3 regions of the Bariatricus sp. HCP28S3_F11 genome follow, and region 2 is predicted to be linked to each of the others. Evidence: predicted binding sites of a transcription regulator. Region 2 holds the regulator's gene; each other region holds the start of a gene.
What was found. The regulator HrcA, encoded in region 2, represses chaperone genes, less so after heat shock. The targets are predictions, from matches to a motif close to TGTTAGCACTCNNNNNNNNNGAGTGCTAACA.
Positions count from the first base shown of each region.

Region 1: the regulator HrcA is predicted to act here: its motif matches at 1,100-1,130, upstream of ACTNBR_RS14285 (Hsp20/alpha crystallin family protein).
Region 3: the regulator HrcA is predicted to act here: its motif matches at 1,061-1,091, upstream of ACTNBR_RS09740 (Hsp20/alpha crystallin family protein).

Region 1 is NZ_JBQHUC010000040.1:7,883-10,155, reverse strand. Features, by position in the region: gene ACTNBR_RS14295 (co-chaperone GroES) at 1-275, opposite strand, end outside; gene ACTNBR_RS14290 (MarR family winged helix-turn-helix transcriptional regulator) at 487-918, opposite strand; gene ACTNBR_RS14285 (Hsp20/alpha crystallin family protein) at 1,259-1,699, shown strand; gene ACTNBR_RS14280 (HdeD family acid-resistance protein) at 1,772-2,273, shown strand, end outside.
Region 2 is NZ_JBQHUC010000007.1:61,035-63,307, forward strand. Features, by position in the region: gene hemW (radical SAM family heme chaperone HemW) at 1-715, shown strand, start outside; gene hrcA (heat-inducible transcriptional repressor HrcA) at 878-1,921, shown strand; gene grpE (nucleotide exchange factor GrpE) at 1,948-2,273, shown strand, end outside.
Region 3 is NZ_JBQHUC010000018.1:40,131-42,403, forward strand. Features, by position in the region: gene ACTNBR_RS09730 (flavin reductase) at 1-420, shown strand, start outside; gene ACTNBR_RS09735 (hypothetical protein) at 668-916, shown strand; gene ACTNBR_RS09740 (Hsp20/alpha crystallin family protein) at 1,216-1,635, shown strand; gene ACTNBR_RS09745 (Hsp20/alpha crystallin family protein) at 1,693-2,154, shown strand.

The DNA of each region.
Region 1 (2,273 bases), on a different contig from region 2:
ATTGCCAGAATATCGTCCTGACTTACAATTTTATATTCTTCGTCGCCAATTTTTACTTCTGTTCCGCCATATTCGGAAAGAATGACTTTATCTCCTTCTTTTACCTGCATGGGAACTTTCTGTCCGTCTTTACATTTTCCCGGACCAACTGCGATTACTACAGCTTCCTGCGATTTTTCTTTTGCGCTGTCTGGCAGAATGATTCCTGATTCTGTCTTTTCTTCAACATCCTGATACTGAAGAACTACTTTGTCACCCAATGGTTTTAATTTCATATGAATAACCTGCCTTTCTTTTGTTAGCACTCTTGCTTGTTGAGTGCCATCGTGTTTCGCAAAAAATATGTTTCTCGCGAAACATATTTTATTTTTAAATTATTTATTTTTAAAGTATTATATCATCTGTATTTCTCTTGTCAATAGGTTTCCAAAATAATTTAAAAAAGATGCGAAGCACCTTAACCATTACTTTGCATCTTTTGATCATCTAAATTAATTCATTTATATTTTTCCTGATTTTTTCCGATACTTCCCGAAAAACCTTCAATTCTTCTTCCGACACACCTTTTAAAATCATCCCGTTCATTGCTTCCCTTCTCTTCGTCATTTCTGTTACCAGATCCTTCGCATAATCAGATATTTCATAATGAATATATCTTCTATCATTCTTATCCGGTATCGCAATAAGATAATTTCTCCTGCAGAGACTGTCAACTGCCTGCGAAATATGTCCACGGTTCATCATCAACTGATGGTGGATATCCGTAGAGGTATTATGTGTTCCGCATTTTGACAGGAAGTATAATATCTCCAGTTCTGCTCTTTTCATATCATATTTTTCTCGTAATTCAACGCTCTGTTCCTCTAACAGCTTTTTAAACTGTCCTCCCTGCAATATGATATCAATTTGTGTATCCATTTAGTTCAGCTTCTTTCAATGTTTTTTTCATTCTATCACAAGTTTAATAATTCGTCACCATTTAATTTTAAACGACTTTTTTGTTTCCTCTTAATTAATGATTAACATCTGGAATCTATTCCGCTGAATCTAATATCAGTAATTATTTTATTTCGCAAAGTTCACAAAATCTTCACACAATTATTAGCACTCTCTATTGACGAGTGCTAATTCATATGTTATATTACGCATAGAACAAAGAAAGAGAATATGATTTTTCTTCCTGATATTCATAAATCAACACTTCGGGTTTCTCCGATAGTGCAAACTTTAGTTTATGTCATGAAAGGAGATATGACTTATGTTAATGCCTAGTATTTTTGGAGAAAATTTATTTGATGATTTTATGGATGATTTTGCTTTTCCGGACATCGATAAAAAATTGTATGGAAAACATGCTCCCCATATCATGAAGACTGATGTGAAGGAAAAAGACAACGCTTACGAAGTGGCAATTGATCTTCCTGGATTTAAGAAAGACGAGATTCAGATCCAGCTTGAAAACGGTTATGTAACTGTAAGTGCAGCAAAAGGTCTGGATAAAGATGAAAAAGATAAGGAAGGAAAATATATCCGCCGCGAGCGTTATACCGGAAATGTAAGCAGAAGCTTTTATGTAGGAAATAATGTTCAGAGAGAAGACATCCATCCGAAATTTGAAAATGGTATTCTTTCCTTTACTGTTCCAAAAGAGCAGAAGGCAGTAGAAAACAACTCACATTATATTTCCATCGAAGGTTAATCTCAAACGGGCAGGGAATAAAACCCCTGCCTGTTTTAAAAGCCAAATGCAATCGGAAAAGAGGTTTTTGATATGAGTAAAACGACATCAAGAGTATTATGGATTTTAGCCGGAATCTTTCTGATTATAACCGGGATCGGATGTTTGAGGAATCCCGGAAAAATTCTTTATGGTCTTCCCATTATCTTTGGAGTTGCCATGATGTTTTCCGGCATTATAGATATTGTGATATTTGCAGCCGGTCATGATTATATGGCAGGATCTGGCTGGTTTCTTGCTGACGGCATTCTAACCGTACTGATGTCTTTATTCATTTTGGGAAATGGATGGTTTACAGCAATGACTATTTCCTTTATTTTAGGAATGTGGCTGATTTTTTCAGGTATCACCAAACTGGTTAATTCCTTTGACCTTCAAAAACTGGGAGTAAAGGGCTGGGGCTGGTTTACAGTACTTGGAATCCTTCTGACTGTGATTGGTTTTCTGTCATTCACACATCCATTTGCAAGTATTGCAGCTATGGCCTGGGTAATCGGATTTTTCCTGATCCTACAGGGTATTGTATCTGTCATGC
Region 2 (2,273 bases):
TATTGATCTGATTTCGGCGATCCCGGGTCAGACGGCGGAGAGCTGGACCGAAACACTGAGAACAGTCGCGGCTCTGGAGCCGGAGCACATTTCTGCATACAGTCTGATCATCGAACCCGGAACTTTATTCTATGACAGGTACGGGGAAGATGCAGGATGGGAAGAAAGGGCGGAGTCGGGATGTGAGAAAAGAAAGGGTGCAAATCTGCCGTGGCCTGCGCTTCCTACGGAGGAGGAAGAACGGGAGATGTATCATCAGACAGAGCAGATCCTCGTCGGTGCGGGATATCAGCGGTATGAGATTTCCAATTATGCAAAGCCCGGATACCGATGCAGGCACAACTGCGGGTATTGGAGAAGAGTGCCGTATCTGGGGTTCGGCGTGGGTGCCGCCACATTTTTTGAAGGGGCAAGATACAGTAATCCGGAAAAGATGACGGAATACAGGGATAATTTTGAAGAAAAATTTTCCGGAGAAAAACTCAGCCTGGAAGATGAGATGGAGGAATTCATGTTTCTCGGACTGCGCATGACGGAAGGCATATCGAAAACAGAATTTGAGGAAGCCTTTGGAACCGGGATCGAAGCGGTCTACGGAAAACCGATCCGGAAACTGAAAGGTATGCATCTTATAGAAGAACATGAGGACCGTATCGCGCTTACAGAACAGGGAATCGATGTGAGCAATACGGTATTTGTGGAGTTTATGTTTTGAGAAAAGGACTGTCATATGGCAGTCCTTTTGCGATAAAAAAGTGTAACTATGAAATATTTATAAAGTGGGTTGACAAAGCGTGTTGGGAGTGATACATTAATAAGCGAAGATGATGTTAGCACTCGAATATACCGAGTGCTAATAAAACAAAGGAGGGTGCAGATGGAGTCTATACAGGAACTTAGTGAGCGGAAAACGAAAATCCTTCATGCCATCATTAAGAATTATTTAGACACCGGAGAGCCGGTGGGATCGAGAACGATTTCCAAGTATACGGATCTGAACTTAAGCTCTGCAACGATCCGGAATGAAATGGCGGATCTGGAAGAACTGGGTTATATCATGCAGCCTCACACATCGGCGGGAAGGATTCCATCTGATAAAGGATATCGATGGTATGTAGATATGCTGATGAGCCAGAAAGAGCAGGAGGTCACAGAACTCAAGGAGCAGATGCTGGAGAAGTCAGATAAGATGGATCAGCTCCTAAGGCAGGTCGCGAAAGTACTGGCAACGAACACCAATTACGCGACGATGATTTCCTCTCCGGTATATAACAGGAATAAGCTGAAGTTCATCCAGCTTTCACAGGTAGATGAGAACCAGTTGGTCGTCGTCATTGTGATGGATGGAAATATCGTAAAGAACCAGATTATTACACTGGAAGAGCCATTGGATAACGAAGCATTGCTGAAACTGAATATGCTGTTAAATACGGCACTGATCGGACTGTCGGTGGAAGAGATCAATCTCGGAATGATCGCCAGACTGAAGGAACAGGCAGGGATTCACAGTGAAGTGGTCAGTAATGTGCTGGATGCAGTGGCGAATGTGATACAGCTTGATGATGACATGGAGATTTACACCAGCGGCGCAACGAATATTTTTAAATATCCGGAGCTTAGCGATAAGCAGAGCGCTCAGGAGATTATCAGTGCTTTCGAAGAAAAGCAGCAGCTGGCAGCGCTGGTATCAAAGACGATGGCCAGCAGCGAGAATAAAGACATTCAGGTCTATATCGGAAATGAATCCAATGTGGAGAAGATGAAGGACTGCAGTGTTGTCACAGCGACCTATGAGCTTGGTGAGGGTATGCAGGGGACCATTGGAATCATTGGACCGAAGCGGATGGATTACGAACATGTAATGAAGACGTTAAAGACTCTGATGGCGGAACTGGATGAGATTTTCCACAGGGATGGTTAGAACATCCGGACTATGAAAGGAGAAAGGTGGCAGAACCGTTGGATAATCAGATGAGTAATGAAGAAATGGTAAAAGAAGCAGTGGAAGAGGCAAAGAAAGCCGCCATGGAAGCGGAAGCAGAAGAAGCTGCTGAAAAAGAAAATGATAAGGAAGAGGATTCCGAAGAAAGTCGGGAAGGTGAGAACAAAGAGGTCGGCGAAGCAGATGCGAAGGAAGAAGAAAAAACAGAAGAAACTGCGGAGCCGAAAAAATCAAAGCTTTTTGAAAAAAAGAATAAAAAAGACAAGAAGGATGAGCAGATTGCAGATCTGACAGATAAGCTTACCAGACAGATGGCAGAATTCGATAATTA
Region 3 (2,273 bases), on a different contig from region 2:
ATGAATCTGAACTGCTTGTCTACGGAGGCACCATTCCGTGTATTTGAAAGATATGGTTTCCAGAGCGGAAGAACGGTTGATAAATTCGAAGGCGTTGAAACACTTCGCTCTGATAATGGACTGGTATTCCTGCCGAAATACATTAATTCCTTCATGTCGTTAAAGGTAGAACAGTATATAGATCTGGATACACATGGAATGTTCATCTGCAGTATTACAGAATCCCGTGTGATCTCTAATGTGGAAACGATGACCTATACTTACTATCAGAATTATGTAAAACCGAAACCACAGACTGAAGGAAAGAAAGGATTTGTCTGCAAGATCTGCGGTTATATCTATGAAGGCGATGAACTGCCGGAAGACTTTATCTGCCCGCTGTGCAAGCATGGAGTGGCGGATTTTGAGCCGATTGCGTAGAGGAAGATGTGTGGTTGTGCGTAACACGCAATAAGAATATTGAATCAGAAGATGCCCTGAAATGCCGAAACTGAACGGTGTTTTGGGGCATCTTTTATGTTGATTTAGAACAGTAAGGAATTGTATTTCGTATTTCCTTATGTTAGAATACAGACAAAGCATTTAGTTCTATTTGTCTAAGCGAAAAGTGTCTGATTTTATCTCATACATCAGAATTTTTTAGAAATCTCAATGCTTGCAGATATTTATGCGAACATTACGAAAAATGCGAATCTGTACGGGACACAATGAAGAATTGATGAATATGCGCCAGACCCGCGCGGAGGGGTATGAGGATGGCGAAGCCGCTGGAATGATAAAGGGCGAAGCGATTGGAAGGCAGCAGATTAATCAGTTGAATATTCTTCTTGAAGAGCAGAATCGGACGGTAGATATCATAAAAGCAGCAAATGATCCGGAGTATCAGAAGAAATTATTGGAAGAATTTTCACTATAAGGAGTTATAAGCGAGTTCTGAATTTAGAAGAAAAGATAATTAGAAAATAAAGAATAGAAACAGTCATTGCAGAATATTGGACGCTGTATTTCAATTCCTGCAATGGCTGTTTTTGATTCTGAGGAGAGAAAAAAAATTTAAAAAAATTAGCACTCACCTATTGACAGTGCTAACAATAAGTGTTATATTACAACTAGAACAAGGGAAGAGGAAAAATAAAAGAACAGAAACTGAATCTCGAAGTTCAAATCTACAAACAATATAACATACATATATATTTTAAGAAGGAGCGATGCTTTATGTTAATGCCTAGTATTTTTAGAAACGATGTATTTGATAACTTTTTTGAGGATCCATTCGGAAGTTACGGGGCAACGGATTTGATGAGTACAGATATCCAGGATAAGGATGGCGCATATGAGATTACGATGAATATCCCGGGTGCGAAGAAAGAAGATGTACAGGCAGAACTGAAAGATGGTTACCTTACCATTCATGCTTCGGTAAATGCGAAGAGAGATGACAAAGATGAGAAAGGACATTACATCCGCAGGGAAAGATATTCAGGAACCGGAAGCAGAAGTTTCTTTGTAGGAGATGATGTGACGGAAGAAGATATCAAAGCAAAATTCGAAGACGGAACACTGAAGATGATAATCCCGAAGAAAGAAGCCAAACCTGCCGTTGAGACAAAAAGGTTTATTTCGATTGAAGGATAATGGATAACAGATAACAATAGTATATTAATTGATTTGAATTGAATGGAGGAATGACTTATGATGACACCGAGTATTTTTGGAAATGACTTTTTTGATGATTTTTGGAGTTTCCCGTTTTATAATGACAAAGATGTAAAGAGAATGGAAAAGAAAGCCTATGGGCGTGGCGCTAAAAATATCATGAAAACGGATATCAGAGAGCATGATACAGGATATACGATTGAAGTGGAGCTTCCGGGCTTTAAGAAAGATGAAGTAAAGGTATCGCTGGAAGATGGATACCTTACGATCAATGCTGCGAAGATGCAGGAGGAGAATGAGAAGGATAAAGCGACCGGAAAATACATCCGTCAGGAACGTTTCTCCGGAGCTTGCCAAAGAAGCTTCTATGTAGGTGAAGATCTGACGGAGGAAGATATTAAAGGAGAATTTAAGCATGGCATTTTGAAACTGGAGATTCCGAAAAAGGAAGCAAAGCCCGTAGTAGAGACGAAAAAGTATATCACGATTGAAGGATAATTTTTTAGGACTCTCTTATATCAGTGAAATAAAGGAGCACGCTGCAGACTTTACCGTCGGCAGCGTGCTTTTTCTGAGCATTTAGCTGTTTATAAAAACCGATAAATGGAAAAAATTAG